Regions from separate parts of the Micromonospora sp. URMC 103 genome, predicted to be linked through region 1. Evidence: riboswitches for the same ligand, from Rfam matches in the RefSeq annotation. Region 1 holds a riboswitch; each other region holds the start of a gene.
The links. Region 1 has a riboswitch for cyclic di-AMP ahead of ACSNOA_RS11900 (C39 family peptidase). Riboswitches for the same ligand answer to the same signal wherever they lie in the genome.
Positions count from the first base shown of each region.

Region 1 (7,640 bases):
ACGTACGCCGAGGCGTTCCTCGACGCCGCCCGCCGGGAGCTGGCGCCGGGCTGGGACCCGGTCGCGCCGCGCGTCGGCCGCCCGGTCGAGCCGGGCACCGCCCCGCTCTCCCCCACCGCCTGACCGTCGACCGGTCAGCGGTAGGCGTCCACGAGCGCCAGCACCGCCTCCGGGTCCTCCACGTGGGCGTTGTGCCCGAGCCCCGGCAGCGTGGCCACCGGCACGCCCAGCTCCTTGAGCTGCGCGTCGGTGACCATGGGGTCGTGTTCGCCACGGGCCAGCAGCACGGGCACGTCGGTGGCGGAAATCAGCGACGGCAGGGCGGGCTCGCCCACCGCGAACGCCGCCGGGTCCATGGCGAGCCGCCACCGCCCGTCGACCTCGCGCAGGCCGGCGTCGACCGCCGGGTGGTCCGGGGCGAGCAGGCCGGAAAGGCCGGAGACCCGCAGGTAGCGGTGGGCGGCCTCGTCCCGGCTCGGAAACCAGGTGACGGGGCGGCCGGCCAGCTCGCGCGCTCTGGCCAGCTCCGCCGGGGACCAGACGGCCTTGATGCCGAGCCCCACGACCGCGGCCACGGGCGGCCCGCCGGCGCGGGCGGCCAGGGCCAGCCCCACCACGCCGCCGAGCGAGTGCCCCAGCACCACGAGCCGGTCGTTCGGCGCGAGCGCGGCGGCCACGCGCTCGGCGAGCGCCGCGAAGGAGTACGCGGGCAGCGGCGGCGCGCCGCCGTGCCCGGCCAGGTCCGGTGCCAGCCAGCGCCCCGCCCAGCGGCTCTCGATCAGCGGGGCCCAGGGCGCCCAGACGTCGCCGGTCGCGCCCATGCCGTGCAGGAGCAGCAGGACCGGTCGGCCACCCGGGGCATCCACCATGCGCGCAGTCTGCCACGGGACACGACCGCGCACGAGCGGCCGACCGGCCGGGACGGCACGGCGGTGGCCACTGTGGAGTCCGGCGTCCGAGCCGGGCAGAACGCCCGCGGACAGTCCCGCGGGCCGGTACGGCTTCGTCACGTACTGACGCCGGGGCACCAACGCCGCGGGCGCCGGCCCCTCCGGGAGCCGGCGCCCGACGGTAACGCGGTTGATCAGGCGGAGTAGCCGCGGGTGGTGATCCAGTTCGCCAGGTCGATCGTGGTGATCCAGTACGACGGCACGGCCGGGTTGGCCGAGTCGGCGATCTTCACGGTCCGGCCGTTGTCCCGGTAGCCGACCACGGCGATGTAGTGCCCGCCGGAGAACGAGTGCCAGCCGCCGTCGACGTCCGTGGCGTCGCCCACGATGTTGGCCACCACGCCGCGCCCGTCGGTGATGGCCCGCACCACGTCGGCCTGGAGCTGGTCCATCTGGGCGGGGCTCGGCGCGTCGGGGAACATCCGGGTCCGGTACGGGCTGCCCTTGACCACGGCGTTCAGCACGCGGGTGGTGTCCTCGGCGGAGTTGGTGCCCATCTCGGTGGTGCCGAGCTGCGCGGCGAGGGCGTCCTGGCTCCGCTCGATGCCGCTGGCGCTCAGCGCGTTGCGGGTGGCGGCCGGGCCGCAGTAGAAGTAGGTCGTCTGCGCCTGGTAGTCGTAGTCGAGGACCTTGCTGGCCGGCGGCTTGGGCGCCGGCTTGCGGGTCAGGTCGGGGTCCGCGGTCTTCTTGGCCGCCGGGGACGCGCTCGGGGACGACGGGGCACCGGTCTCGGGCGCGTCGCTGGGCGACGGGGCGGTCCGCTCCTCGCCTCGGGACGCGACGCCCGTGTCGCTGCGCAGCTCCGCGACAGCGGCGGAGGCCCGCCCGGCGGGTGCGTCGTCGGTGGCGCTGATCAGGGCGCCGGCGCCGGTGGCCAGCGTCAGGGCCGCGGCGGAGGCGGCGGCGATCTGGTACGGGCGCTGGGAGGCCAGCCGGCGGAGCTGACGCTTCAGGGTGTGCTTCACAGTTCCTCCACGGTTCAGGGGGAGAGCGCGCCCGGATCCGGGCAGGCGTCACCGCGCGGAGGTCGTCCGCGGGCGGTGCGGCGCTCAGGGGATCGCCCGGCGGGCCGGGCGGGAAGACGCGGGTGCCGGGCTCAGCTCGTCGCTACGGGACGGGCGGGAGCGGGCACCGCGGTGCCGTGGAGGGGCGGAGAGGGCCGAGGGGTGGGGTGGTGCTGCACGAGGATGGAACTCCTTCCGACACCGCCTACCGGGTTAGCTGACGGATTCGGGCGGGAAGATCGCCCTACCGCGGGCCGTGGCTCGCGGATTCACCCCGGACGTGCACGTGGGTCCCCGGCTCGTGATGGTCACGATTGAGCGGGTCGGCGCGGCGTCGCCTCTTGCGATCGGTTACCGCACCGGACGGGCCGACAGTACTGGTCGGTACCGGGCCTGCCAACCCCTCCCCACCTGCATAAACCTGCTCCGAGCGCGTTTTTTTCCGGTCGTAGCGCCACTGACGTGACTCAATGGGACGAGCGTTTCCGTCGGCGCCCCCGGGACACAACGGGACAGCGGGGCGGGAAGGCACCCGATCGGCCCGAGGAATTGTGGCGGGCTGTCCCTCCTGACCGTTTCGGTGGCGCTGTGACGGGGCTCACGGAACATTCCGCACCGGAAGCGCGGTGGGCTTCCTCCCCGAGCCTTTGACCAACTCGGCTGCCGAGCCCGGGATCGACGGTGAGCCGGCTCAGCCCACCCGGGCCGGGCGCCAGCGAGGCGCGGTGGCCGGGCGGGGCTCGGCCGCGGGCACGGCGGCCGGCACCCGGATCGGCCGCAGCCGGGCCCGGGCCGCGTACGCCTCGGCGGAGAGGGCCCGCGCCGCGTCCGCGGCGAGTTCGGCGTCGCGCCAGGCCGCACGCTCCCGCTCCTGGGCGGCCCGGTAGTCGGCCAGCCGCGTGTCCCGGACGACCCGGGTCAGTCGCACCTCCTGCTCGACCGGGTGCAGCCGCGGGTCCCAGCCGTTGCGGTGACCGAACACCTCGCCGAGCTGGTGCAGGGTCAGCTCGCCCCGCCAGTGCGCCGCCGCGGCCGCGCGGTGCAGGTGCCGCTCCCGGGCGGCGTACTCGGCGGGTGTGCGGGGCGTACGGGGCGTGGACAGGCTACCCGCCCCGGCGAACCGTCGGGCGGCGGTCTCCGCCTCGTCGTACGCGGCCCAGGCCCGCTCCAGGTCCGTCTGGGCGGACAGCCACTCGCCGCGGCGGCGGCGGGCGGTCTGCGCTGCGCCGGCCGCCGCGACGGCCACCTCCTCCGCGTACCGGCGCAGGTCGGCGGCCTCGGCGGCGGCGAGTTCGCGGTCGGAGGGGACGGCGGGGGCCGCGTCGTCCTCGGGGCGGTCGCGTTCGGGGCGGGCGACCAGCACGGTGAGCACGACGAGGGCCAGCACCAGCAGGCCCGACCAGATGGCGGCGGCCTGTGGCACCTCGACGAGGAACTGGTAGAGGACGGTCTTCTCCATGGCGGCACCTCACGGGCAGCGGATGCGACAGGGACCGCACGACCGGCCGGAGCGTGGTCGGGACCACAGAAGTGCGGCGGCGGGTGCGGAAGCAGGATCGAGGTGCGGTGGGGCGGGAGGCCGTTCCCGCCGGCGACGTTCAGGCGCCCGGCGGAGCGCGGGGGGCCGAGGCGGCCGGAAGGGACGCCGGCGGCACATCGGGCTCGGGCCCGGTGACGGCGTCACCGGCGACACGCGCCGACGCGCCGGGCACGACAGCGTCGAGCGGCACCGAGTCGTCGAACGACCGGTGCGGGTCGGTCGTGGCGCCGACGAGAACCGCCCGGTCGGGCGCCGTGACGTGCGCGACCACGACGAGCCGGCCCGGGTCGCCGAGCCGACCGAGCGCGGTGTGCAGGTCGACGGACGTGTCGACGCCGGCAGCGGGAGCGCCGAGCGGCGCGGCGGCGGCCGCGGGGAGGGCGAGCGAGCCGAGGAGCCCGAGGCTGGTCAACAGCCGGGCGGCCCACCGCGCGACCCACCACAGGGGACAGGTGAGCGCGACGGGAAGCACGCGACAAACGCTACCGCCACAGTGGCCCGAACGCATCGATGCCGGGCGTGTCGGACATGCCGCGCCGACCGCACCGGCCAGAGCGGACGGTCTCAGCGGGAGTCGACGTAGGCGTGACGGTCAGCGGCGCGTGCCGCCTCCCCCTCGTCCCCGTCGGCCGCCGGTCGGGGCCGCGGAACGGTGGGCGCCACGGCGGCGGCCGGGCCGGACCGGCGCGGGCCGAGCAGGCGCATCATGGGCCTCTCCACCCAGCGGTGCAGCAGCCCGGCCAGCGCCAGGTTGGCCAGCAGGAGTCCGAACACCGCGGCGGGCCCCTGCCAACCCGGCAGGCCGGTCCCCCAGTCGCCGGTCAACCGCAGCACGGTCGTCGCGACGAACACGTGCACCAGGTAGAAGGCGAACGACACCTCGCCGAGCCAGACGAGAGGACGCGACCGCCACGGGGAGCGCCGGCCACGCACGTCCGCGTCGGCCGCCGCGGTGATGACGAGGAGGTACGCGACCGACAGCAGCGCGGCCCAGAACTCGGCGCGGATCCACCCGGCGGCCGCCACCCAGACGACGACGAAGGTGACGCTGGCCGACAGAAGCCCCGGCCCCCGCCAGCGTCCGCGGCGCATCAGTTCCGCGGCGGCCACGCCCATCCAGAACTCGAACGACCGGGTCAGCGGGAAGACCTGGGTGAACCACCAGCGGTTCTCCGCCGGCACCAGCGCCTGCGCCGGCCAGAGCGCCAGGATCAGCAGCGGCACCGCGACCACGACGGCCCACAGCATCCACGGCCGGGCCCGACGGAGCAGGGGCATCGCGAGCGGCAGGCAGAGGTAGAAGAAGAACTCGCAGGACAGCGACCAGCTCACGGTGTTGACGCTGTAGAAGGCTCCCTCCCGCGGGTCCCACGCCTGGAGCAGGAGGAGGTTCTCCACGGCGACGTCGAGCCGCACCGGGTCGGCGAACCAGAACGCGGCCAGCAGCGCGAGGGCCCAGAGCAGCGCGTGGTTCGGCCAGATCTTCGCGAACCGGCGCCGCCAGAACCGCCACCGGGTGTCACCGGGTCGGGCCGACCACACCAGCACGAACCCGCTGAGGATGAAGAAGAACTCCACCCCGGACAGACCGAGGCTGAAGACCTTGCCGACGACGTGCTGGTAGTCGGGTTCCGCGATGATGCGCATGGTGCCCGCGTGGAACCCGAAGACCAGCAGCGCGGCGATCCAGCGCAGCCCGGTCAACGAGGGCAGCCGGGCGACGACGGCCGCCGGCGCCGGTGGTGCGGGTGGTGCCGCCGTGGGGGCGCCCGTCACGTCGCACTCCACGGGATCACCAGCACCAGGCCTCCTCCTCGGCATCCATCGACGTGGCGGCCGGCAGGCCGTATCGGGGCACCCTACCCGAAACCGCTTCGCGCACGCCGATCCCCCGGCCCGCGGGCGACGCGCGCCGTTAACCTTGCGCTCCGCCGCTGTTCAGGGACTTCACCTCCGCCGGCCACGTGCGGTTCCAGGGCCGGCCACCCGGGGGGACAAAAGTGGCGTGGTGGTCAATGAGCCGTCGCAACCACCGCTGCTCAGCATCGTCGTGCCCGTGTACGGCGTCGAGGCGTACCTCTACCAGTGCCTCGAGTCGATCCGGGCCGACATCCCGGCGGGCGACGCGGACGCCGTCGAGCTGATCGCGGTCGACGACGCCTCACCGGACCGCTGCGGGGACATGCTGCGGTCGTACGCCGCCGGCCGGTCCGGGGTGCGGACCGTGCACCTGACCACCAACGTCGGCCTGGGCCTGGCCCGCAACGCGGGGCTCGACGTGGCCGGCGGCCGGTACGTCTGGTTCGTCGACAGCGACGACTGGCTGCCGCCGGGCACGATCCCCGCCGTGCTGGACCGGTTGCGCCAGCACGAGCCGGACGTGTTGATGCTCGACCACCTGCGGGTGCACGAGGACGGCCGGCGCGAGGTCGACGCGAGCAGCCACCTGCTCCACGGGGTGTCGGGAGTCGTCCGCCTGGCCGACCAACCCCACCTGCTGCGGGTGCAGCACACCGCCTGGAACAAGGTGGTCCGCCGGGCCTTCATGGACGAGCTGGGGCTGCGCTTCTACCCCGGCTGGTACGAGGACATCCCCTTCAGCCACCCGCTGCTCATCGGCGCGGAGAAGATCTCGGTGCTCGACCGGGTCTGCTACCTCTACCGCCAGGGCCGGCAGGGCGCCATCACCTCCACGCGCAGCGGCCGGCACTTCGACGCCTTCGACCAGTACGAGCGGCTCATGGAGTGGGTGCGCAGCCGGTACCCGGACGAGCACCTGCACGCCGAGCTGTTCCAACTCATGGTGAACCACTACCTCGTGGTGGTGGGCAACGACGACCGGCTGCACCCGCACCTGCGGCGGGCCTTCTTCGCGCGCGTCGCCGAGCACTACCGCCGGTACCGTCCGGCCGGCGGCTACCCGCTGCCGGCCGGTGTCGCCGGCCTGAAGCACCGGCTCGTGGGGCGCAACGACTACGTGGCGTACGCCGCGCTGCGCCAGGCCCACCGGGTGGCCGGCCGGCTGCGGCGTCCGTCGCCGGGCCCCGCGTCCGCCACCGGCGGGTCGGCCGACGACCGTTCCTCCGGGGACGACGGCGGGCCGGCCGACCGGGTGGCGGACACCGAGCGCCAGGGCGCGCTGGCGGGCCGCGGCGCCGGGTGACGACGATGCGCGACGACATCCCCGCCGGGGGCCGTATCGGCTCCCGGCGCCACGGTTTTCCAGGTCGTTCCCCCGCACGAGGGACGACGACGGCAGGACCGCACCCCGGGTGCGGAGGCAGGTGAGCAGAGGTATGACGGCGACAATGAAGATCGGGCCACACGTGGTCGGTGCCGGCGAGCGACCCTTCGTGGTCGCCGAGATGTCCGGAAACCACAACGGTGATCTGGACCGGGCGCTGGCCATCGTCGACGCGGTGGCGGCGAGCGGCGCGCACGCGCTCAAGCTCCAGACGTACCGACCGGACACGATCACCATCGACGTCGACACCCCGGCCTTCCGCATCTCGGGAGAGCACGAGCTGTGGGGCGGGGAGAACCTCTACAGGCTGTACGAGAAGGCGCACACCCCGTACGAGTTCCACGCGCCGATCTTCGAGCGGGCCCGCCGGCACGGTCTCACCGTTTTCTCCTCCCCGTTCGACGCGACGGCCGTCGAGCTGCTGGAGTCGCTGGACGTGCCGGCGTACAAGATCGCCTCGTCGGAGCTGGTCGACCTGCCGCTGATCCGGCTCGTGGCGAGCACCGGCAAGCCGATGGTGATCTCGACGGGGATGGCCACCGTCGCCGAGATCGACGCCGCGGTACGCACCGCCCGGGAGGGTGGCGCCGGCGGGATCGTCCTGCTGGCCTGCACCGCCTCGTACCCGGCCCCGCCGCAGGACAGCAACCTGCGCCGGATCCCGGTGCTCGCCGACGCCTTCGGCGTGCCGGTCGGGCTGTCCGACCACACGCCGGGCATCGGCGTGGCGGTCGCGTCGGTGGCGCTCGGCGCCTGCTTCATCGAGAAGCACGTGACGCTCGACCGGGCCGACGGCGGCGTCGACTCGGACTTCTCCCTGAACCCGGACGAGCTGTCGGCGCTCGTGGCCGAGTCGGAGCGGGCGTACGCGGCGCTCGGCGGCACGGCGATCGGCCCGACGC
Region 1 is NZ_JBPQTR010000004.1:1,782,727-1,790,366, reverse strand. Features, by position in the region: gene ACSNOA_RS11910 (CDP-glycerol glycerophosphotransferase family protein) at 1-123, shown strand, start outside; gene ACSNOA_RS11905 (alpha/beta fold hydrolase) at 135-869, opposite strand; gene ACSNOA_RS11900 (C39 family peptidase) at 1,085-1,915, opposite strand; cyclic di-AMP (ydaO/yuaA leader) riboswitch at 2,142-2,285, opposite strand; gene ACSNOA_RS11895 (hypothetical protein) at 2,646-3,413, opposite strand; gene ACSNOA_RS11890 (hypothetical protein) at 3,553-3,966, opposite strand; gene ACSNOA_RS11885 (acyltransferase family protein) at 4,059-5,270, opposite strand; gene ACSNOA_RS11880 (glycosyltransferase family 2 protein) at 5,503-6,657, shown strand; gene pseI (pseudaminic acid synthase) at 6,791-7,640, shown strand, end outside.

Region 2 (7,640 bases), 1.7 Mb from region 1:
GTCCCGGTGCCCATGGCCAGGCCGAGGTCGGCCCGGGCCAGCGCGGCGGCGTCGTTCACGCCGTCGCCGACCATGGCCACGACCCGCCCCTCCCGCTGCAGGCGGGCGACCACGTCCACCTTGTCGGCCGGCAGCACCTCGGCGATCACCTCGTCGATGCCGACCTCGGCGGCCACCGCGCGGGCGACCGTCTCGTTGTCGCCGGTGAGCAGCACGGGGCGCAGGCCGAGGTCACGCAGCCGCGCCACGGCGGCCCGGCTGGTCGGCTTGACCACGTCGGCGACCGCGAGCACGCCCCGGGCCCGCCCGTCCCAGCCGGCCAGCACGGCCGTCCGACCCGCGGCCTCCGCGCCGGTCGCCGCCCGCTCGACCTCCGGGGGTACGTCGTACCCGCGATCGCGCAGCAGCCGGAGCCGGCCGACGAGTACGGCGCGCCCCTCGACGGTGCCGCGCACGCCGAGCCCCTCCACGTTGGCGAAGTCGGAGACCGGGGGCAGTGCGCCGGTGGCGGCGGCGCCGGTGGCCACCGCCCGGGCGATCGGGTGCTCGGAGGCGGCCTCCAGCGCACCGGCCAGGCGGAGCAGGTCGTCGGCCCCCGTGCCGTCGGCGGGCAGCACGTCCACGAGGGTCATCCGGCCGGTGGTCACGGTGCCCGTCTTGTCGAGCACCACGGTGTCGACCTTCCGGGTGTTCTCCAGGACCTCCGGCCCCTTGATGAGGACGCCGAGCTGCGCGCCGCGGCCGGTGCCGACCAGCAGCGCGGTCGGCGTGGCCAGCCCGAGCGCGCACGGGCAGGCGATGATCAGCACCGCGACCGCCGCCGTGAACGCGGCCGTCGGGCCCGCTCCCGTGCCGAGCCACCAGCCGAGGGTGGCCACCGCCAGCGTGATGACGATCGGTACGAAGACACCGGAGATCCGGTCGGCCAGCCGCTGCACGGCCGCCTTGCCGCTCTGGGCCTGCTCGACGAGGCGGGCCATCTGCGCGAGCTGGGTGTCCCCGCCCACGCGGGTCGCGGTGACCACCAGACGGCCACCCGCGTTCACGGTCGCGCCCACCACGGTGTCGCCCGGGGCCACCTCGACCGGCACGGACTCGCCGGTCAGCATGCTGGCGTCGACCGCGCTCGTGCCCTCCTCGACCACCCCGTCGGTGGCGATCTTCTCGCCGGGTCGTACGACGAACCGGTCGCCCACGGCGAGCTGGTCGACCGGGATGCGGGTCTCCACGCCGCCGCGCAGCACGGCGACGTCCCGCGCGCCCAGTTCGAGGAGGGCACGCAGCGCGGCGCCGGCGGTCCGCTTGGAGCGGGCCTCGAAGTAGCGGCCGGCGAGGATGAACACGGTCACCCCGGCCGCCGCCTCGAGGTAGATGTTCCCGGCCCCGTCGGAGCGGGTGATGTCGAATCGGAACGCGTGGGTCATGCCGGGCATCCCGGCGTCACCGAGGAAGAGCGCCCAGAGCGACCAGCCGAACGCCGCGAGGGTGCCCACCGAAACGAGGGTGTCCATGGTGGCGGCGCCGTGCCGCAGGTTGACCAGCGCGGCCCGGTGGAACGGCAGGCCACCCCAGACCACGACCGGGGCGGCCAGGGTCAGCGACAGCCACTGCCAGTAGTCGAACTGCCAGGCCGGGACCATGGCCAGCACGATCACCGGCACGGTGAGCGCCACGGAGACCCGGAGCCGGGTCCGCAGCGTACGCAGTTCGTCGACGGGCGTCTCGGCCGCCGCCGCACCGGCCGGCGCGGGCGGGGGCGGCACCACGGCCGTGTAGCCGGTCTTCTCCACGGTGGCGATCAGCTCGTCCGGGGTGACGTCGTCGGCGTACCGGACGGTGGCCTTCTCGGTGGCGTAGTTGACGCTGGCCGACACGCCCTCCATCCGGTTCAGCTTCTTCTCGATGCGCGCCGCGCAGGAGGCGCAGGTCATGCCGCCGATGGAGAGCTCGATCAGGTTCGGTGCCGTCGGCAGCGGCGTGCTGCTGGTCGTGGTCATCACGGCTCCCGTCAGTTGTGCCCGTGGCCGGGCGTGCCGTGGCCGGCGTCGCCGGTCGGGGCGGGTGCGCTCGGGGTGGCGGGCGTCGGGCCGGAGGGCGCCGCGGCGCCGGCCACGACGGTGAACTCCGCGGTGTGCACGGCGCCGCCGTGCTTGAAGTCCAGGTAGAGCCGGTAGGTGCCGGTCGAGGGCACCTCGGCGAGGAAGGTCACCGCCGGGCCGGGCGGGGTCCGCCCGTCGCCGGGCGCGCCGTCGGGGTGCACGTGCAGGTACGCGAGGTCGCCCTGGCGCAGCGCCACCAGGTGGCCGTACGCCCCGAGGTAGGGCTCCAGGTCGGTGACGGGTGTCCCGTCGCGGCTGACCGTCACCGTCAGCTCGGCCGTGCGCCCGGGCTGCGGGTCGCCGGCCAGCGTCACCGTGTAACCGTCGACCGTCGTGGTGGTCGCGGGCGCGGGCAGTGGCCAGTCGGTCAACGCCCCCGGCACCGTCACGTCGACGCCGAGCGTCAACGGGCCGGCGCCCGTGGGGGTGAAGTCGGCGAACACCCGCCACACGCCGGGCTCCCCGAGCGGGGAGGCCACGCGCCAGGTGCCGTCCGGCCCCAGCTCGGGGTGCACGTGCCGGAAGCCGGAGAGGTCGCGCCGCGCCACGATCAGGTGCATGCGCCTGTCGTGCGCCACGTCGTACGCCGTGACCGGCGTGCCGTCGGGGCCGGTGATCCGGAAGGCGAACTCGCCGGCCGGGGCGCGGACCGGCGTCAGGGTGTAGCCGCGGTCGGAGACGAGCAGGCCGCCCGGCAGGTGCCCGGCGGCACCCTCGGTGCCGCCGTGGCCGGATTCGGTGGTGGCGCCGTGGCCGGGGCCGGCGGTGTCGTCGTGGCGGGACTCGGCGGGGGCCACGGGGCCGGCCACCCGGCCGACCCCGTACGCCGCGCCGAACACCGCCGCGAGGCCGAGGGCGAAGGCGCTCAGCTTCATCGTGGTGTTCATGGTGGGACCTCCCACGGGCTCAGGCGCCGGTCACTCCTCGACGAGGTCGTAGCCGGCCTCGTCGACGGCGGCGCGCACGGACGCGGTGTCCAGCGGGTTGTCACTGGTGACGGTGACCCGGCCGCTGGCCAGGTCGACCTGGACGTCGTCGACGCCCGGAATGGCGCCCACCTCGGCGCTCACCGCGCTCACGCAGTGGCCGCAGGTCATGCCCTGCACCTGGTACGTCGTGGTGACCATGGATCTCTCCCTCCACCACCCATCCTATACCCCCCAGGGGTAATAGGAGGGCGGACTCCTGCCGTTGGTGGTGCCCATACCGGGTGGGGGTATCGGCACCACGAGGAACGTACCATACCCCCTGGGGGTACGCTATCCTTACGGCATGACCACACCGACTCCGATCCGCGGTTACACCGCCAGCAAGGATCAACTGCTCGCGCGGCTACGGCGCGTCGAGGGGCAGGTGCGCGGCGTCGAGAAGATGGTCGACGAGGATCGCTACTGCATCGACGTGCTCACGCAGATCTCCGCCATCCAGGCCGCGCTCGACAAGGTCGCGCTCGGGCTGCTCGACGGGCACGCCCGCCACTGCATGCACGAGGGGGCCGCCGAGGGCCGCGCCGACGAGATGGCGACCGAGATGATGGCCGCCGTCGGCCGCCTCATGAAGCGCGGCTGACCCCGGGCGCCGCACGCCGGGACAGCTCGACCGGCGTGTCACCGACACCCGGGCACCGCGGCGTGCGCGTGGCCCGACTCGACCGACGTGCCCGACGTGCCCGGCCGGCGACACCTGCCCGTGCGACCTGCGACGGGAGGTGCGCCTGGTTAGCATTCCCACGATGGCTCCCCGGATCCCGCGCCGCCCGGCCCGCCCACGCCGCCGGGCACCCGCGGTGTCCGCCTGCGGCGACCCGGGTGGCCCCGCCGGCCCGTCGGCGACCCCCGGCCGGCCGGCCATCCCGGGGTCGCGCGAGGCGCCTCCGGTGCGGGTCGCCCCACCCGGCTAAACCGATCGCCCCGCCGGCACGTACCCCGCCCCGGAATCGTTGGGAGACTCGCATTGGGCGCCGACCACACCCGTCCCGCGCCGTCCGCCCCGCCCGGGGTACGACGGATCCTCGTCGCGGCGGTGGTCCCCCTCGTCCTGGCCACGGTGGTCGCAGCCCTGCTGCTGTGGCCTCGGGACACGCCGGAGCCGATCGGCGGGGCCGAAACGCCGCGCCACCACGGCACCGTCACCCGCGTGACGACCGAGGCGTGCCCGCCCGCGCCCGAGCAGCCGGAGGGGACACCCGGGACGGGCCCGCAGCGCTGCGGCACCGTGGGCGTACGCGTGGAGAGCGGCCCGGCCGCCGGCCGGCAGGTCGAGACGCCCGTCCCGGCCGGGCCGGGAGCGCCGACGGTCGAGGTCGGCGACGAGGTGATCCTCGTGGAGTTGACCGATCCGGCCGACCCCTCGTCGGCCCTGTGGAACATCGCCGAACACCAGCGCGGCGCGTCACTGATCTGGCTGGCGGTGGTCTTCGCCGCCGCGATCGTCGCGTTCGGCCGGTGGCGGGGGCTGGCCGCGCTCGCCGGCCTCGCCGCGAGTTTCGCCATCCTGCTCGTCTTCGTGCTTCCCGGCATCAGCGCGGGTCGCAACCCGCTGCTCGTCGCGGTGGTGGGCGCGGCCCTGATCATGTTCGTGGTGCTCTATCTGACGCACGGTGTCACCGCGCAGACCTCGGTGGCCGTGCTCGGCACCCTGGGCAGCCTGGTGCTCACCGGGCTCCTCGGCACCGTGGCCACCGCCGCCACCCACCTGACCGGCTTCGGCAGCGAGGACGCGACCACGCTGTCGATGTTCCGGTCCGACGTGGACCTGCACGGCCTGCTGCTGGCCGGCATCATCATCGGCTCGCTCGGCGTGCTCGACGACGTGACGGTCACCCAGGCCGCGACGGTCACCGAACTGGCCCACGCGAACCCGACCCTCTCCCGGCTCCAGCTGTACCGGGCCGCGACCCGGGTCGGGCGCGCGCACATCGCGTCGACCGTGAACACCATCGTGCTCGCGTACGCCGGCGCGTCACTGCCGCTGCTGCTCCTGCTCACCGCCGACTCCCGCCCGGTCACGCAGATCCTCACGAGCGAGTTCATGGCCCAGGAGATCGTCCGCAGCGCGGTCGCCACGCTGGGCCTCATCGCCGCCGTACCGCTGACGACCGGCCTGGCCGCCGTGGTGACCGCGGCCGGCCGCCACGTCGCCGCACCAGAGGCCCACGATCCCGCGCCGGCTCCGGCCGCCCGACCGGCTCCCGACCCGGCCGAGACGTTGGAGGCGCTCGCCTCCTCCCGACCCGGCCCGCGCCGCACCGCGACACCGCCCCACGCCGCCCCCGGCGCGTGGCCCGAGTCCGACAGGAGCACGGACAGCGCATGGTGACACTCCTCAGCGTGAGCACGCCGGCCCGACCGGCTGCCGATCGCGTCACTCCCTACCCAGCGTTATGGCGAAATGACGCTTTTGGTCGGCATCCGGGCGTAGATCCCCGGGAGCACTCTCGGGTAACCTCGCCGTCGGTCACCGCCGAAGGCGCGCAGCGGCGCCTGCGGGGCCACCGCCCAATCGCCACCCGGCGAGCCGGGAACCCAGGTACCCGGGGTGAATCCGCGCGAGCGGTAGGGGCCACTTCCGCCCCGAACCCGTCAGCTAACCCGGTCGGCGGTCGACGGAAGGGAACACTGTGACGGCACCCCTACGCCGCTGGTTGACACCCGTGGTGGCCGTGATCGCCGCCTGCACCGTGCTCGTCGGGCCGGTCCCGGTGTCCGCGGCACCCAAACCGCCCACCCCGTCCGGGCACGAGGACGACGATCCTCCCCTCATCAACGACGTCATCGAGGCGACGAACCGCAACTACTCGGCGGCCAAGAGCAAGCTCGACAAGTCCAAGAGGCGCCAGGCCGAGCTGACCCTCGAGGTGAAGAAGGCGCAGTCCGAGTTGGACGCGCTGGCGCCGCAGATCAGTGAGATCGCCGCCCAGTCGTACCGGACCGGCCGGATCGGCGCGGTGGCCGTGCTCCTGGGCAGCGACACGCCGGACTCGTTCGTCGAGCGGGCGACCGGCCTCGACGAGCTCAACATGGTGAACTCGGAGAAGCTGGCCCGGATCAACGAGGTGAAGAACCGCGCCGAGCTCGCCAAGCTGGCGATCGACACCGAGGTACGCGAGCAACAGAAGCAGACGGCCATCATGGCCAAGCAGAAGCGCGAGGCCGAGAAGGCCCTGGCCCTGGTCGGTGGGCAGGGATTCACCGGCGGCCTCGTGTCGGCCACCTCCCCGGTCGCGCGGGTGGGCCCCGGCCGGACCGCCGACGGCGACTGGAAGCCCGAGTCGTGCAGCGAGGACGACCCCACCACCTCCGGGTGCATCACCCCCCGCACGCTGCACGCGTACAAGGAGGTCAAGCGGGCCGGCTTCAACCGGTTCGTCGGCTGCTACCGACCGGGCGGCCCGTGGGAGCATCCGAAGGGCCGGGCCTGCGACTGGTCGCTGCAGAAGAGCGGTTTCTCGCCGTGGCACAACAACGACACCCGGATGTACGGCAACAACGTCGCCGCCTTCCTCATCCGCAACGCCGACCGGCTCGGCATCTACTACGTGATCTGGAACCGGCAGATCTGGTTCCCGGCCACGGGCTGGAAGTCGTACAGCGGGCCGTCGAACCACACCGACCACGTGCACATGTCGCTGCTGTAGCGGGCGAGCACGCCGCACGAGGGCCGTTCCGCACCGCGCGGGGCGGCCCTCGTCGCGTACGTGGTGGCGGTCAGACCGCCGGAGCGGAGTCGGCCGCGAGCACGCCGGCCGCCGCCACCTGGCGGACCTCGCCGGCCGCCAGCCGGTACGACATGCCGACCACGGCGCACCGCCCGGCCGCGACCTCGTCGGCCAGCACGGAGGAGTTGCCCAGCAGGGCCTCGACGGTCTGCGCGATGTGGATGTCGACGATCCCGTCGATGTCGTCCACACCCTCGGCGGCGGCCCGGGTCAGGCTCGGCACCACGGCGTCCACCACGGCGCCGAGGTGGCCGGGCGGCCGCGTGCCGGTGGCGACCGCCTCCCGCGCCGCCCGCACCGCACCGCACGAGTCGTGCCCCAGCACCACGACGAGCGGCGTACGCAGCACGGTGACCGCGTACTCGACGCTGCCCAGCACCTCGGGCCCCGAGGTGTGCCCGGCGGTGCGGACCACGAAGAGGTCACCGAGGCCGCGGTCGAAGATGATCTCGGCGGCGAGGCGGGAGTCGGAGCAGCCGAGGATCACCGCGAACGGATGCTGCCCGCCGGCGAGGGCGGCGCGGTGTCCGGCGTCCTGATTCGGATGGCGCGGCGCGCCGGCCACGAAGCGGCCGTTGCCGGCCACCAGTTCGGCGAGGGCCTGCTCAGGCCCGGGCGCCGGCGGAGCCACGACCGCATCCGCGGGTCCGTGCTTCCGCTGTGCTCCCGGGTGCGTCTCGGCCGATCCCGCTCCGCTCATACCCCGACCTCTGCTCTCCACGTCGCTGCTGCTGGCGGTGCCCGGGCTGGTCACCGGAGTGTCCCTGCGGCCAGGGGTCGCAGGCTGTGACCAACGGTCACACCCGGTGCAAGACACGTCAAGG
Region 2 is NZ_JBPQTR010000004.1:110,154-117,793, reverse strand. Features, by position in the region: gene ACSNOA_RS04120 (heavy metal translocating P-type ATPase) at 1-1,997, opposite strand, end outside; gene ACSNOA_RS04115 (hypothetical protein) at 2,009-2,986, opposite strand; gene ACSNOA_RS04110 (heavy-metal-associated domain-containing protein) at 3,017-3,226, opposite strand; gene ACSNOA_RS04105 (metal-sensitive transcriptional regulator) at 3,372-3,668, shown strand; gene ACSNOA_RS04100 (YibE/F family protein) at 4,053-5,417, shown strand; cyclic di-AMP (ydaO/yuaA leader) riboswitch at 5,584-5,714, shown strand; gene ACSNOA_RS04095 (coiled-coil domain-containing protein) at 5,719-6,735, shown strand; gene ACSNOA_RS04090 (carbonic anhydrase) at 6,806-7,516, opposite strand.
Region 2: another riboswitch for cyclic di-AMP. It lies ahead of ACSNOA_RS04095 (coiled-coil domain-containing protein); the one in region 1 lies ahead of ACSNOA_RS11900 (C39 family peptidase).

Region 3 (7,640 bases), on a different contig from region 1:
CGACCTCGAGGGGACCGAGCCCCGCAGCAGCATGACGCGCACGATCGTATCGGTGGCACGCCCTGTCGGGACGCGTTCTCCCAGGTGGCGGTCGTCGACGTCACGGCGGCGCCGCGTCCGGTGGCGAGGACCGTCACGATGCGGCCCGGCCGGGCCGGCCCTGCGGGTAGGGTCACGGGGCCGGCGGCGACCCGACGCCGCCGGGCCGGGCGCCGACCCGGCGACGCGGCCCGGGGGCCGGGCCCCCGGTCGAGGAGAGGCAGACCGACGATGGCGATTCCCAGCCTGACGGCCGCCGACGGCACCGTCCTGCCAGCGATCGGGTTGGGCACGTACCGGCTCAAGGGGTCCGACGGGGTCGACGCGGTCACCCACGCGATCCGGGCCGGCTACCGGTTGCTCGACTCCGCCGTGAACTACGAGAACGAGGGCGCGGTGGGTCGGGCCGCCCGCGCCGAGGGCGGCGTGCGGGACGAACTGGTGGTCACCTCCAAGCTCCCGGGACGCCACCACCGGTACGCCGAGGCGCTCACCACGATCGAGGAGAGCGTCTACCGCACCGGGCTCGAACGGATCGACCTGTACCTGATCCACTGGCCGAACCCGAGGGTCGACCTGTACGTGGAGGCGTGGAAGGCGTTGATCGAGGCGCGGGAGCGTGGCCTCGTCCGGCACATCGGCCTGTCCAACTTCCTGCCCGAGCACGTGGACCGGCTGGTGTCCGAGACCGGTGTCGCACCGGTGGTCAACCAGATCGAGGTGCACCCGTACTTCCCGCAGCAGGAGGCCATCGACTACCACCGCGAGCACGGCATCCTCGTCCAGGGCTGGAGTCCCCTCGGCCGGGGCAACGACCTCCAGGAGAACCCGGTCGTCGCGGAGGTCGCGGCCGCGCACGGCGTCACCCCGGCGCAGGCGATCCTGGCCTGGCACGTGGCCCGCCAGGTGATCCCGCTGCCGAAGGCCGCGTCCCCGCAGCGGCAGCGGGAGAACCTCGACGTCTTCGACATCACGCTCACCGACGCCGAGGTCGATGCCATCACGGCGCTCGGCCGCCCCGACGGGCGCCTGGCGGATCAGGACCCGGCGGTGTACGAGGAGTTCTGAGCGTCCGTGCCGCGCCCTCTCAGGCGGGGCCGGGCGCGGGCTCCGCGCGGAACACGATCGTCACGCTGAACGTGGTGCCGTCGACCTGGTACGCGTAGCAGCCCGGGCCCGCCACCGTCGTGGTGCCCGGCAGGTCGCTGTCGGTGTGGGTCAGGAGCGCGTAGTGCCCGCCGTCGCGCGGCTCGCCCGTGTACGCGAACCGGGCGCTCGCGCTCCCCGGCCCGTCGATCCGCGCCGCACGCACGAGCACCGGCCCCTGGTAGCCCTCGGCGATCCACCGCACCTTCTTCTCGTACGTGCCGTCGCGCTGGCGGTCGGCGTCGCGCAGGCCCAGCACCGCGCCACCTCCGAAGTAGTCGGCCACGGGGTACACGGGCCCGGGGCCGAGCACCCGGACGGCCTGGTCCGGCCGGGACCAGGGACGCGCCTCACTGGTCGGGCAGGCGCCGCCGGCGCCCGCGTCGGGAAGCCGTAGCGGCGGGGCGGCGAACGCGGACGGCGATCCCGGAGCGGCCGCGGGAGGAACGTCGCGCGCCGAGCCGTCGCAGGCGGCCGACACCGGCAGGAGTGCGGCGACGGTGGCCGCCCGGAGCGCTTTCGTCACCGTTCCAGTGTCGACCATCGATGGATGCGCGCGCGACCCCGCTACGGACCGGGTACTGACTGCCTCCGCTGAACGACCCCGCGGGGCGGGCAACCTACACCGTCCTGTCACAGCGGTGCGGTGTGGTACGACTGCGGAAAGGTGGTCGGAACCGGTAGAAACGGGCGGGTCGATGACGAGTGGGGCAGCCGCGGAGCGCCCGCTCTCGTCCTGGCCGGGATCGCGGTGGCCGGCGCCGCGCACTCCCGCGGACGCCCACCGGAGCCGCCCGCGCCCCCGCGCTAGCCGGGACGTGTCGCGGACGACGCGGCCGAGGGTCCAGCGACGGCGCCGGGCACCCACCGGTGGTGGGTGCCCGGACGCACGCTGGTACGCCACCGGCGATCACCGGCGCGAGGTGGATCAGAGGCCGAGGCGCTGCCCCGGGAAGATGAGGCCCGGGTCGTCGCCGACCACGCGCCTGTTGCGCTCGTACAGGGCGTGCCAGCCGCCGGAGACGTCCTGCGCCTCGGCGATCCGCGACAGGGTGTCGCCCGCCTTGACCACGTAGGTGTCGCCGCTGGCCGGTACCGTGGTGCGCCGCTCGGTCCGGGTGGTGGACTTCTCCGTGCGAGCCGTCGACCTGCTGCCGCCGGACGAGCGCTCGCTCCCGCCCGTGGACTTCGACGAGGAGCCGGTCGACTTCGACGAGGAGCCGGTGGACTTCGACGAGGTCGAGCCACCCTTCTTGCCGCAGGTCGGCCAGGCGCCGATGCCCTGGCCGTCGAGCACCTTCTCGGCGATGGCGATCTGCTCGCCGCGGCTCGCGAGGTCGGCGCGGGCGGCGTACCTGGTGCCGCCGTAGCCCTTCCAGGTGCTCTGGGAGAACTGGAGGCCACCGTAGTAGCCGTTGCCGGTGTTGATGTGCCAGTTGCCACCGGACTCGCACTGGGCGATGGCGTCCCAGTTGACCGCGGCCTGGGCGGGCGCCGCCGCGCCGAACACGGCGACGGCGCCGGTTACCGCACCGGCGGCGAGGGTGCCGACGGCGACGCGACGGGTGCTGACGGCACGGTGGCGGGCGTTGTACGAAGATGTCATGGATGTCCTCCACGCCGGCGAGGTGAGCTGTCGGGTTCGGGCTGAGGTGCCCGGCCGCCCTGGGCGGCTTCACCCCGAGGTGCCGCAGCGCGGAATCGCTGGGCGCCGGAGAACGGTGGGTCCCCCGCTCCTGCCTGGGTGACGAGTGCCGGCGACCGGCGGCAGGATTTGGCGTTACCGGTCGCGGTGTCCGCGTTGGCGGACCTGACCGACGTTAGGCACCGTTCGGGGGGATCGCCCACTTCGTGTGAAGTTGTTCACCGGCTCACGCGGGGCGCCCCGGTGTCGAGTTGCGACCGTGGCGGAAGCGTGCGATACGGCGCGCGCGACGGACCGATGTGGACGAAGCGGAGCACACTCGGGCGAGCCTTCTCGCCTGGGCCGGGGCCCCTGTTTCCCCAGCTCGGCGTCCCGACCGACGTGGTCGGCATCGGCCTGGACGGGCTGGATCCGCCCCTGTCGAGCTGCCCCGGTTCTGGGGCGGCACGGACGTCCGTCGGGGCGGCCATTCGGAAGCTTGATCGACTTCCTGTCTCTGAAGCCTGATCGACTCCATATCGCCGATGTGGCGGGGTCCGGGTGAGCGGGATGCCGCCAGCTCGGCGATCTGGTGCGGATCATGTCGACCGGTCGGGGCTCATCGTCCGCAGGGTCACCGTGGGGCACCGGCCGCCGGCACGGCCGCACCCGTGCGCGGCGCGGGGGCGCTCTGGCACCCATCGCCCTCGTGGCGCCGGGCTGGACGGCGGCACCGTCACCCCGCGGCGCCGGACTGGGCGTTCGGCATCGCCACCCGCGCCGCCGGGCTGGACGGCGGGCACCGTCAGCTCCCGCGGCGACCCGGGCGGTCCGACATCGAAATCGGACCGCGGAGGGCGGTCGCGGGAGCGCGGATGACGGCGCCCGCGCTGTGGTGACGACCGTGACACCCGGCCGCACAGCAGGTGAGCCGGGTCGCCCCGTCGGCAAGAATCCAGGACGGGAACTCTCCGACGGCCGATGTCGCCCGGTGGCCGGGGGTTTACCCGGGGGGCACAGCGGTGAAGGTAGGGCGGCACAGGAACCGAGGGGGGAGAACCATGTCCGAAACAGACCGTACCGAGGGCGTCACAGATCGTCCCGAGGGGGTGGCCGACCCGCTGCTGTGGAAGCTCGCGGTGGGAGTGGCCGACGCGCACGAGCCCGACGGCGAGGGGGGCTGCCGGAACCTGCTCTGCGCGGGCGAGCCCTGGCCGTGCACGGCGTGGAACAACGCGCAGCGGGCCCTGCGCGCGGCACAGGGCGAGAGCGCCGATACGCCTCCGGCGCCGGCCGAGCAGTCGACCGGCTGGTCCGGTGCCCCGGTGGTGCCGGCGGCCCGACGCGCCACCGCGCAGCCGGCGCAGCGTGGAACGGGAGCGACCGCGTCCGCGGCGTGACCGCCCGGTAGGACGACACGAGGCCGGGCCGGGCTGCGGACCGATCGGCGACGCCGGAGCTGAGCGGCGCTGACGACCCGTGGCCCGGCCGGGGCGCGCCACGGCAGGCGGAATTCGGCGTGCGCTCACCGGCACGGCCCTCTCCGGCCGGACCGCACGCGGTCCACCCGACGACTACCGTGGACGCCGTCCGGCGCCCCGGTCGGGGGGCGCCCCAGCGGTGTCCGGAGGAACCAGATGATCTTCATTACCGCCAAGTTCCGGGTGCTGCCCGAGCACGCCGACCGGTGGCCGGAGATCGCCGCCGAGTTCACCCGGGCCACCCGGGACGAGCCGGGCTGCCTGTGGTTCGACTGGTCTCGCAGCATCGACGACCCGACGGAGTACGTGCTGGTCGAGGCGTTCCGCGACGGGGACGCCGGCGCGGCGCACGTGCAGTCCGCGCACTTCACCACCGCCCAGCGCACCCTTCCGCAGTACCTGGCCGAGACGCCCCGCATCGTCAACGTGACGGTCCCGCAGGACGACTGGTCGGAGCTGGGCGAGATGGCCGTGCCCGACCGGGGGTAGCCGCCGGGATTGTCCCGAAGCCGTCCCGCGCCCCGCTGCGGGGAGGAAGAATGACCCGGGGATGAGGTGCGTGCGACGGGGGTCCAGCGTGCTCGGAACCGGCCTCCTGGCGTGGGTGCGGCACCGTGACCCGGGGTACGTGGTCCTGCGGCGCGCCGTACGGCTGACCCTCGTCGCCTCGGCCGTCTTCTACGGCGGTCGCTACGGCGTCGGCGACGCGACCCTGGCCACGTACGGGCTCTTCGGCGCGATCGCGATGGGCGCGTTCGCACAGGTGCCGGGCTCCGCCCGCAAGCGTGCCGGAATCCTGGTGGCGGCGCTGCCGGTGGCCTGGTCGCTCGTCGTGGCGGGCACCCTGCTCGCGGGGAACACCTGGGCTGCCACCGCCGGCATGCTCGTCATCGGGTTCGCCGTGGCGTTCGCCGGCGTCGGAGGGCCACGCCTGATCGGCCTGGTCGGCGCTCTGCAGCTCTTCTACATCCTCGCCTGTTTCCCGCCGTACCAGCCGGAGACGCTCCCGCAGCGACTGATCGGCATGACGCTCGGCGTCGTGCTGCTCGCCGCCGCCGAGATGCTGGTGTGGCCCGACCCGCCGCCCGTGCCCTACCGGCAGCGGTTGGCGGACGCCGCGGACCACCTCGCGGTGTTCCTCGACCTGACGGCGGCGACCGTGTGTGGCCAGCGCGATCCGCACGAGTGGGAGGCCGGGCACGCCGCGGCTTCCGAGGCGGTGGCCCGGCTGCGGCTGGCCGACCTGCCGCCGGAGCAGCGGCCGACCGCCGCCGACGTCGAGGACCGGGCGCTGCGCGCGTGCGTGGCGTCGATGCAGGTGCTTCTCATCAAGACCGCACGGCTGGCGGCGAAGACGCCACCACCGGGGCCCAGCCCCGACGTGGCGGCGCGGCTGCTCACGGGCTGCGCCGGCACGACGCGGGCGGCGGGCCGCGCCCTGCGTCACGGCGCACCCGCCGTGACGCTCGACGGCCTGGACGCGCTGATCGCCGCGTCCGAACGGGCCGAGCCCAGAGTTCCGACGGCGCGGGACGGCACCGTCCTCGTACCGCAACTGTGTCTGGACGCGGCCACCCTGAGCGTCGCCGAGCAGGTGCGGATCCTCGCCATCTCCGCGCGGGTGGCCGCCGGGGCGCCGGCCGGGCGCGAAGACGCCGCGGCGGGGGCCTACCAGGACCTGTTCGCCAACCGGCGGCGCGACCCGTGGACGCTGTACTGGCAGCAGTTCCGGGCACATCTGACGATCCGGTCCGCGCCGTTCCAGTCGGCGCTGCGGCTGGCGGTGGCCCTGGCCGTCGCGCGCGCGGTCGCCGGGGCCCTGTCGCTCATGCACGGGTTCTGGGTGCTGCTCGCCACCCTCACCGTCCTGCGCACCTCGGCCGTCGACACCCGCACCGCGCTGCGGCCCGCCGTGCTCGGCACGATCGCCGGCGCCGTCGCCAGCGGCCTGCTGATGCTGTTCGCCAACCGGTCGATCATCTACGTCGTCGCGCTGCCGGTCACCATGGTGCTGGCCTTCACCGTGGGGCGGCTGCTCGGGCCGGCGTGGGCGCAGGCCGCCTTCACGTTGCTGCTCACGTTCGTGTTCGCGCAGCTCGCCCCCGGCGGGTTGCAGCTCGCCGAGGCCCGCTTGGTCAACGTCCTGCTCGGCGGTGCGGTCGGCGTCCTCGCGGGCGTGCTCATGTGGCCGCGCGGCACGCGGCGCGAGCTGCGGCACAACGCCGCCGCGGCGCTCCGGGCCAGCGGCGAGGTGGTCGTGGGCGTCGTCGAGGCGGCGCTCGGGGGTGAGCGACCGGACGGCGCCCTGGAGCGGGGCCGCCGGGCGGTCGTGCTGGCGGACGCCTCCTACGCCCAGTACCACGGCGAACGTCCGGACCCGAGGACCAGCCGGGTCGACTGGCCCTCGGTGCTGGCCGCGGGACACCACGCCCTGCAGGGCGCGGAGTCGACGCTGTACCGGAACCCGCCCGGATGCCTGGCCGGCTGGCCCGAGGCGGCGGCGCAGTTGCGCGGCGTCGTCGGGCGGTTGCGGTCGGCGTACGACCGCGCCGCGGAGCAGGTGGTCCGCGGCGACGTCCCGGAGCCGGGGCTCACGCCCGTGCACTGCGTCGACGAGCTGGGCGCGATCCGTCCGATACTCGGCGAGCGCGGGCGCGGGCCTTCGATGCGGCACCTCGCGGAGATCCAGATGTTCCTCGCGAACTGCACGGACGGCCTCACGCGGCTCCGGCCGCCGGCGCCCCTGCGGCCGGAGGTCGCCCGTCGGGGCAGCGGGCCGTGACGAGCCTCGCGAACAGGTCGGCGGCGTCGTCGAGAAGGTCCCGGTCGCCGGTGACGAGCAGGTCGAGCAGCAGGCCGCGGGTCGCGGCGAGGCCGAGCCGGGCGCGGCGGCGGGCGTCCGCCTCGTCGAACCCGAGCCGCACGAACAGGTCCTCCACGGGGCCGGTCCAGGCGGCGATGACCGATGCCCGGAACGGCTCGGTCCAGGTCCGGTCGAAGAGCGCGTGCGCGTAGATCTCGAAGAAGAGCCGTTCGGCCGCCGCCAACTCCGGATCGGCCAGCCGACGCCAGAACCGCCGGCTCACCTCGACGGGATCGTCGGACACGGCGGCGAGCGACACGAGCGCCGCCCGCTGCTCCTCCTCTACGCGCCGGACGACCTCGGCGAGCAGCCCCTCGCGGCTGCCGAAGTGGTAGATCAGCATCCGGTGGCTGGTGCCGGCGCCCGCGGCGATCTCGCGCAGGCTGCGTTCGCTGAACCCGTTTCCCGCGAGGAAGTCGAGGCACCGGTCGAGCAACGCCGCGCGGGCGTCAGCGGCCACCGGGCGCCGCTCCCGCACCCGGCGTCG
Region 3 is NZ_JBPQTR010000005.1:254,415-262,054, reverse strand. Features, by position in the region: gene ACSNOA_RS14470 (aldo/keto reductase) at 271-1,107, shown strand; gene ACSNOA_RS14465 (hypothetical protein) at 1,127-1,711, opposite strand; gene ACSNOA_RS14460 (transglycosylase family protein) at 2,114-2,791, opposite strand; cyclic di-AMP (ydaO/yuaA leader) riboswitch at 2,790-2,975, opposite strand; gene ACSNOA_RS14455 (hypothetical protein) at 3,871-4,209, shown strand; gene ACSNOA_RS14450 (putative quinol monooxygenase) at 4,447-4,779, shown strand; gene ACSNOA_RS14445 (FUSC family protein) at 4,850-7,072, shown strand; gene ACSNOA_RS14440 (TetR/AcrR family transcriptional regulator) at 7,008-7,613, opposite strand; gene ACSNOA_RS14435 (SRPBCC family protein) at 7,603-7,640, opposite strand, start outside.
Region 3: another riboswitch for cyclic di-AMP. It lies ahead of ACSNOA_RS14460 (transglycosylase family protein); the one in region 1 lies ahead of ACSNOA_RS11900 (C39 family peptidase).

Region 4 (7,640 bases), on a different contig from region 1:
ACCACGATCGAGCCGACCGGCTGACGGAGCGCCCGCCCGCGAGTGGGCGGGATTCCGACCCGACAGTTGCACACATAGCTATGTGAGCATATATTTGACCGGTCCGGAGCGGCGGCGGAAGGGTGAGTCGGTGGGCGCAGGTCATGACCACGGGGGGTCGGTGGCGAACGCCGCCGAGCACCACCGTGGCCGCCTCTGGGCCGCGTTCGGCCTGCTCGCCGGGCTCATGGTGGTCGAGGCGGTGGCCGCGTTCCGCACCGGCTCGCTGGCCCTGCTCTCCGACGCCGGGCACATGTTCACCGACGTGCTCGGCATCGGCATGGCCCTCGCAGCGATCACCGCCAGCCGGCGGGCCAGCCAGGATCCGCAACGCACCTTCGGCCTCTACCGCCTCGAGGTGCTCGCCGCGCTCGGCAACGCGGTGCTGCTCTCCGGCGTCGCCGTCTACGTCGTGGTCGAGGCGGTCGGCCGGTTCGGCGACCCGCCGGAGGTGCTGGCCGGCCCCATGCTCGCCGTCGCCGTCCTCGGCCTGCTCGCCAACGTGGGCGCGTTCGCGCTGCTGCGCTCGGGCGCGCGGGAGAGCATCAACGTGCAGGGGGCGTACGTCGAGGTGCTGGGCGACCTGCTCGGCTCGCTCGGCGTGATCGGCGCGGCGGCGCTCATCGCGGTGACCGACTGGTGGTGGGCGGACCCGGTGGTCGCCGTCGCCATCGGCGTGTTCATCCTCCCCCGGACGTGGCGGCTCGGGCGGGCCGCGGTGCGGATCCTGGTGCAGGCCGCGCCGGAGCACCTCCAGGTGACCGCGGTGCACGATCGGCTGGCCGCGGTGCCCGGCGTGGCCGGCGTCCACGACCTGCACGTCTGGACGCTCACCTCGGGCATGGAGGTGGCCTCCGCCCACCTCACGATGGCGCCTGACGCCGAGGTCGGCGCGGTGCTCGCCGCCGCGCGGAGCGCCCTGCACGAGGACTTCCACATCGAGCACGCCACGCTGCAGATCGAGCCCGGGGCCGCCCCGGGGGCCTGCGGCCCGGTCGAGTGGTAGCCGTTGACGGCTTTCCGACCGGACGACCGAACGTCCACGTCACCACATGGGCACACACAGTCACAACTGCTGCGTCCGCCCCACCTGTCCCGGTAGGCTCTGTCCCGGCCTCCGCCAGGCGGCACCCACCGGTGCCGGCGGCGGTCGTCGCCTAATCGCCCGGAAGGGCGAGCCGGGGAACCACGTTCGTGGGGTGCATCCGCGTCAGCGGTAGGGATCTTCCGTCCCGAACCCGTCAGCTAACCCGGTCGGCGGCTGACGGAAGGACATGTGCATGCCAGCAGTGGCACCCGTACGACGACACGCCGCCCGGATGGCGGCCCTCATCGCCGCGACGCTCGCCCTCTGCGTCGCGATCACCCCGAGCGCCGCGGCGGCCGCTCTCCCGGCCGCCCTACCCGCGGCGGCCCCCGGCCAGGACCCGGAGGGCGGCACCCCCAGCCTGCGCGCCCAACTCGAGGCGGCCAGCAAGGGCTGGCTGGACGCGAAGAGCGCCCTCGCCCGCTCGGTGGCGCGGCAGAAGCAGCTCACCACCCAGCTCAAGACCACCGAGGCCGAGCTGGCCGAGCGCAGCGGCAAGGTCGGCGAGATCGCCGAGGTGGCCTACCGCACGGGCCGGCTCAGCACCGTGTCGGCGCTGCTCAACAGCAACACGCCGGACGGCTTCCTCGACCGCGCCGCGGAACTCGAGGTGGTCGCCGCCAAGGAGGACCGGGCGCTACGGGATCTGCGGGACACCCGCGACGAGGTCAACAGCACCCGGGCCGCGCTCGACCGGGAGATCACCGAGCAGCGCCGGCAGGTCGCTGTGATGGCCAAGCGCAAGGAGCAGGCCGAGCGCGCCCTCGAGGTCGCCAACGCCTCCGCGGCCGCAGCCTCCGGCGGCTCCAACCGGGGCACCTCCACGGCGAACGCCGCACCGGCGCCGCGCAACTCCGACGGCTCGTGGCCGTCCGAGTCGTGCAGCGTCAACGACCCCACACCGGCGGACGGGTGCATCACCCCCCGCATGCTGCACGCGCTCAACCAGGCCAAGGCCGCCGGGTTCACCCGGTACGTCTCCTGCCACCGCAACGGCGGCTCCGGCGAGCATCCCAAGGGCCGCGCCTGCGACTTCGCGGCGCAGAAGAACGGGTTCGGCGGCGACGCCACCGGCGGGGACAAGACGTACGGCAACAACCTGGCCGCGTACTTCATCCGCAACTCCGACCGGCTCGCCGTGCTCTACGTGATCTGGTACCGGCAGATCTGGCTGCCCAGCAGCGGGTGGAAGTCGTACAGCGGTGCGGGCGGCGACCCGTCCAGCGACCACACCAACCACGTGCACCTCTCGGTGTACTGACCTCGCTTCCCGGGTGGTCCGCCGTGTGGCGGGCCACCCGCGTACGCGCCCCCGCCCCCTCCGGTACGTCACGGGACGTAGGAGCGGTGTCGTCCGCCGCCGGACGATCCGGGGCGCGCCGGCCGGCAGCATCGGGGCATGACCCGGACCAGACCCACCACCCGCAAGGCGTTGCTCACCCTGCACCTGGTCACCTCCCTCGGGTGGCTCGGCACCGACCTGGTGCTGCTCACGCTCAGCATCGCCGTGCTGCGCGGTGCCGATCCCGCCGTGGTCTACCCCGTCGCGGCGCTCGTCGGCACGACGCTGTTCGCGCCGCTCAGCGTGCTCACGTGGGTGGTCGGTGTGGCGAGCGCGCTGCTCACGCCGTGGGGGCTGCTCCGCCACCGCTGGGTGCTGGTCAAGCTGGTCATCACGACGGTGATGGTCCTGCTCGTGCTGTTCCTCCTCACGCCGAACCTGCGCGCCGCGGGAGATCTCGGCGCCGCCCTGCCGCCCGAGGACCGGGCCGACCTCGTGATCGCGCCCGCCGTGTCGACCAGCCTGATGGTCGTCGCGACCGTGCTGTCCACCTACAAGCCGTGGGGACGGCTGCGCCGGGCCACGCCGGGCGGTACACGCCGGACACCCGCATCCGCCGGACGCGGCGCGGCCTGAAACGGCGCCCGGGCGTCCCGTGCGCCGGCCGGGTCACTCCGGCGGGGTCGGGTCGTCCGGGTCGTGATCGAGCACGGCAGCGAGCCGCGTGGCGAGCGCGAGGTGCGCGGCCCGGGCCTGCCGGAAGGCGTACGGGAACAGCGGCGCCGGCGCGGCCAGGGTGATCTCGACGTCGACCCGGACCAGGCCGCCCGGCTCGGCGCGCAGCCGGGTGTGGTTGCGTACGGTCGTGGCCGGCCACTGCCGGGCCACCGTGACGATCTCCTCCGGCGTGCTGATCAACACGTCGGCCCGATAGGTCGTGCGCAGCCGCACCGGGCCGGCCGGGAGCCGGTCGCTGATGGCGTAGCTGGCGTGCGCCCCGGGCCGCGTCGGAAGCCGGCGGACCCGGACGATGAACGGGTGCAGCTCGCCCTGCCGGCTCAGGTCGCCGAGCAGCGCGGCGGCGTCGGCTGGCGTGCAGCGCGCCTGGACGGTGTACGTGAAGGAATCGCGCCTGAGCACACCGTCTCCTGCCGCCGTCGGTCGCCCGATCGTCGCGTACGCGGGCCGCGCTCGCAATGCCCCCGACATTCACCGATGTTTTCGTTACCTGCCGCGCGACCGTCACCTGGCCGGGCACACTGGCGCGATGACGCGGCGACGAACGAGCGGAACGACAGGCGGGTACGGCGGATGAGCGGGCACGTGATGGTCTTCGCCCCCACACCGCTGCTCACGGTGACGGTGGACCAGCCCACCGGACAGCCGGAGATCCACCTGCACCCCGGCGGCCAGGGCGTGTGGCAGGCCCGGATGATCATTTCCCTCGGCGGCGAGGTGGTGCTCTGCACGGCTCTCGGTGGCGAGATCGGTCAGGTGCTCGAGCCGCTGCTGGTGAGCGAGGGGGTGGACCTCAAGGTGGTGGTCCGCGACTCCGGCGGCAGCGGCGGGTACGTCCACGACCGGCGCGAGGGCTCCCGGCAGGAGATCGTCGACGTGCCCGGCCAGCCCCTGAGCCGGCACGAGCTCGACGAGCTGTACAACCTCGCTCTCGGTGAGGGGCTGCGCGCACCCGTCAGCGTCCTCAGCGGACCGAACGACCCCGCGCTCGTCCCACCCGACCTCTACCGGCGCTTCGCGGCCGACCTCGGCGCCAACGGCGGCCGGGTGGTCGTCGACCTCTCCGGTGAGCACCTCACCGCCGTACTCGACGGCGGGGTGTTCTTCCTCAAGGTCAGCCACGAGGAGCTGATCCGCGACGGTCGCGCTGCCGGCGAGGACGAGGACCAGCTCTCCCGGGCCATGTACGACCTCCACGCCGCGGGCGCCGAGAGCGTGGTGGTGAGCCGGGCCGACCGGCCGGCGCTGGCGCTGGTCGACGGCGAGGTGTTCGAGGTCGAGATGCCCCGCCTCCAGGCGGCCGACCCGCGGGGGGCGGGCGACTCGATGACGGCGGGGGTCGCCGCCGTGGTGGCCGCCGGCGGCGACCTGCGGACCGCGATCCGGACCGGTGCGGCGGCGGGGGCGCTGAACGTCACCCGGCACGGTCTCGGCACCGGACGCTCGGACTCGATCGCCGGTCTCGTCGACCGGGTGCGGCTGGTTCCCGCCGACGCGCGGCCGCAGGAACGCACCACCCCGGACGAGCTGGCTGGCCGGGCGGCCGAGCGATGACCGTGCGCGTGCTGGTGACCAACGACGACGGGATCGGCGCGCCCGGCATCCAGGCGCTGGCCCGCGCGGCGGTCGACCGGGGGCTGGACGTGGTCGTGGCGGCCCCGCTCGAGGAGGCGAGCGGCATGAGCGCGGCCATGACGGCGGTCGAGCGGGAGGGGCACGTCGTGGTCCGCGACCACCCGCTGCCCGACCTGCCGGGCGTGCCCGCGTACGGCGTCGGCGGCTCGCCCGGCTTCATCACGCTCATCGCGGTGCACGGCGCGTTCGGGCCGCCCCCGTCCGTGGTGCTCTCCGGCGTGAACCGGGGCGCGAACGCCGGCCGCGCCGTCCTGCACTCCGGCACCGTGGGCGCCGCCTTCACAGGCGCCGCGAACGGCTGCCGCGCCATGGCGGTCTCGCTCGACGTGCTGACCGCGGGCGAGGCCACCGCGGCCAGCGGAGGCGCCGCCGTGGCCGCCGCCGGGCGCGTACGCGACTCGGAGCGGCACTGGTCGACGGCCGCCCGGGTCGCCCTGGACCTGCTGCCCCGGCTCACCGCGGCCCCACCCGAGAGCGTGCTCAACGTCAACGCGCCCGACCTGCCGCACGGACGGCTGCGCGGGGTGCGCCGGGGCACGCTGGCCACCTTCGGGCAGGTGCAGATGACGGTGGCCGAGACCGGGCACGGCTACGTCCGCACCTCGTTGCAGGAGCCGGGCCAGGCCGCGCAGGCCGGCACCGACGTGGCGCTGCTCGCCCAGGGGTACGCCTCGGTCACGGCCATCCGGGCCGTCACGGAGGCGGACGACGTGGACCTGTCCGGTCTGGACGGCGAGTGAGCGGGCAGCCGGCCGGCTCGTCTCGTGGCCCTCAGGCGCCCGGCAGCACCTCGGGCGTCGGGGCGCCCGCGTAGTAGGGCTCGGGCGCGCCGAACAGCCCGAGCAGGCCCGTGACCCAGAGCTGCCGGTGCACGAAGCGGCTCGGCTCGGTGACCACCAGCTTGACGCCGCTCACCTCGGCGGTCTGGAAGCCGGCGACCATGGCGCTGATGCCGACGGAGTCGATGAAGGTGACCAGGCGCATGTTGAGCTCGATTCGCTCCGGACGCCCCTTGGCCAGCACCTCGGCGATCGCCTCGCGTACCTCGTACGCGGTGTCGACGTCGATCTCGCCCCGCGGGACGATCTCCACGACACCACCGGACAGAACCGACTTCACGATCGACAGGCTCACGCGAGCACCTCCACCCACCCGTCCCCCGGGCGCCTCATCAGTACGCGGGCCGCGACCGAGAGTATTCCTCTCACGGCCTTGGTCGCCACCCCTGAGGGATGAGCATTTCGCGGACCAGGACACGTCTTGTCGCCCTTGTCCGGACTTTCCTGTTCGTCTGTTCGTTCAACGATTCGCCACGACGACGCGTCGACCGACCCACGATAACCGGTGGCCCCCACAGGGGCCGAAACGGCACGTCCCGCACGCCCCGCACCGGGGCACGTCATTGCGTGAGCTGCCTAGCATCGGCCGGGAGCCCACCGTGACGGAGAGGACGATCGATGATCAAGAGACTTGCCAGCCTGGCCGGCGTGGCCGCCCTGCTCGCCCTCGTACTGGCCTGCGGCTTCGGCGGCGGGGACGACGACGATGACGACGACGACTTCGCCCGCGGCGCCACGGTGGTCGTCCTGCGCTGAGGCGCCGCTCGGGCCGGCGGGTTCTCGCCGGCCCGGGCTCGTGGGGTTTGCGTCGTCGGGGGGCGGGGCACCGGGTAGGCCAACCGTGACAAGCCGGGACGGACGGCCGAACAGGCACCGGCCGTCCCGTCCGGCCCCCCGAGGAGGTACCCCGATGTTCGGAAGCACCCTGCTCGACCGCCGCAGCAGACCCGAGCGGATCGCGGACCAGGCGTGGCAGCACCTGGTTTCCGCCGTCAACTCCGCCGGGGACAGCGTCCGCGACACCGCTCGCTCCGCCCGCCGGGGCGGCTACCGGCTCGGCGACGAGGCGAGCGACCTCGTCGGGTCCGCCGCCGACGAGGCGCGCCGCCGGGCGACCCTCGCCTTCGACGCGCTCGCCGGCCGCCGGCCGGCACTGCCCTGGACGCTGCTGGTCGCCGCGGCTCTGGTCGGTGCGGCCGTCGGCTGGGCCGCCGGCACCGCCGCCCGGGCAGCCGGCAGCCGCGACGACCCGGCCGTCGACGACATCGAGTTCGTCGACGTGGACCGCCCCAACTCCCCCGTCAACCTGGACTGAACCCCCGCGCCGCGCCGGGCGCCCGCCCCGGCCGCCCGGTCGATCATGAAGTTATTGCCATCCGCACCGGCGTGTCGGGGCAATAACTTCATGATCAACCCGCCCGGCCCCGCCCCGCCCGGCGGGGGTGGGGGTGGAGTCAGAAGGCGTTGATCTGGGCGGGGGCGCGTTCGGCGCGCGTCAGGGCGCGCAGCACGGCGGGTTGGCCGTGCCGGCGTACGGCGAGCCGGGCGAGCAGGGACAGCACCGGTTCGATCACCTCGGGAGCCAGCTCCGGGGTGGGCACGTCGACGCTGACCGCCAGGTCGTCGGAGTGCACGGCGAGTTCCATGAGCCGGGTGGTCAGGAAGTCGTCCAGCGTGAGCGACCACGGCCCGCGGGCCAGGTGGACCACCCGCTCCGCGGGCTCGATGGTAAACGCGCCGGCGAGCCGGTCCACCGCCTCCGCGGTCCGGGCCGTGAGGGCGGCGGGCCCCTCCTCGGCGATCCTCTCCCCCACCCGGCGGATGCCCACGTTGACCTCGGCGTCCACGTCCGCGCCGAGCCAGGTGCCCCGCGCGTAGTGGTCGAGCAGCCCGATCGGGTCACCGGGCGGGACGGGCTCGGCCAGCATCGTCTCCACCTGGAAGACCTGCGAGGCGAGGTGCCCCGCGAGACCGGCGACGCCGAACTCGGCGAGCGCGCTCGGGCTGCCCCAGCGCTGCG
Region 4 is NZ_JBPQTR010000005.1:2,613,897-2,621,536, forward strand. Features, by position in the region: gene ACSNOA_RS25275 (HelD family protein) at 1-24, shown strand, start outside; gene ACSNOA_RS25280 (cation diffusion facilitator family transporter) at 131-1,045, shown strand; cyclic di-AMP (ydaO/yuaA leader) riboswitch at 1,184-1,315, shown strand; gene ACSNOA_RS25285 (coiled-coil domain-containing protein) at 1,320-2,387, shown strand; gene ACSNOA_RS25290 (hypothetical protein) at 2,526-3,044, shown strand; gene ACSNOA_RS25295 (SRPBCC family protein) at 3,078-3,548, opposite strand; gene ACSNOA_RS25300 (PfkB family carbohydrate kinase) at 3,720-4,700, shown strand; gene surE (5'/3'-nucleotidase SurE) at 4,697-5,521, shown strand; gene ACSNOA_RS25310 (STAS domain-containing protein) at 5,553-5,915, opposite strand; gene ACSNOA_RS25315 (hypothetical protein) at 6,239-6,376, shown strand; gene ACSNOA_RS25320 (hypothetical protein) at 6,531-6,935, shown strand; gene ACSNOA_RS25325 (maleylpyruvate isomerase N-terminal domain-containing protein) at 7,075-7,640, opposite strand, start outside.
Region 4: another riboswitch for cyclic di-AMP. It lies ahead of ACSNOA_RS25285 (coiled-coil domain-containing protein); the one in region 1 lies ahead of ACSNOA_RS11900 (C39 family peptidase).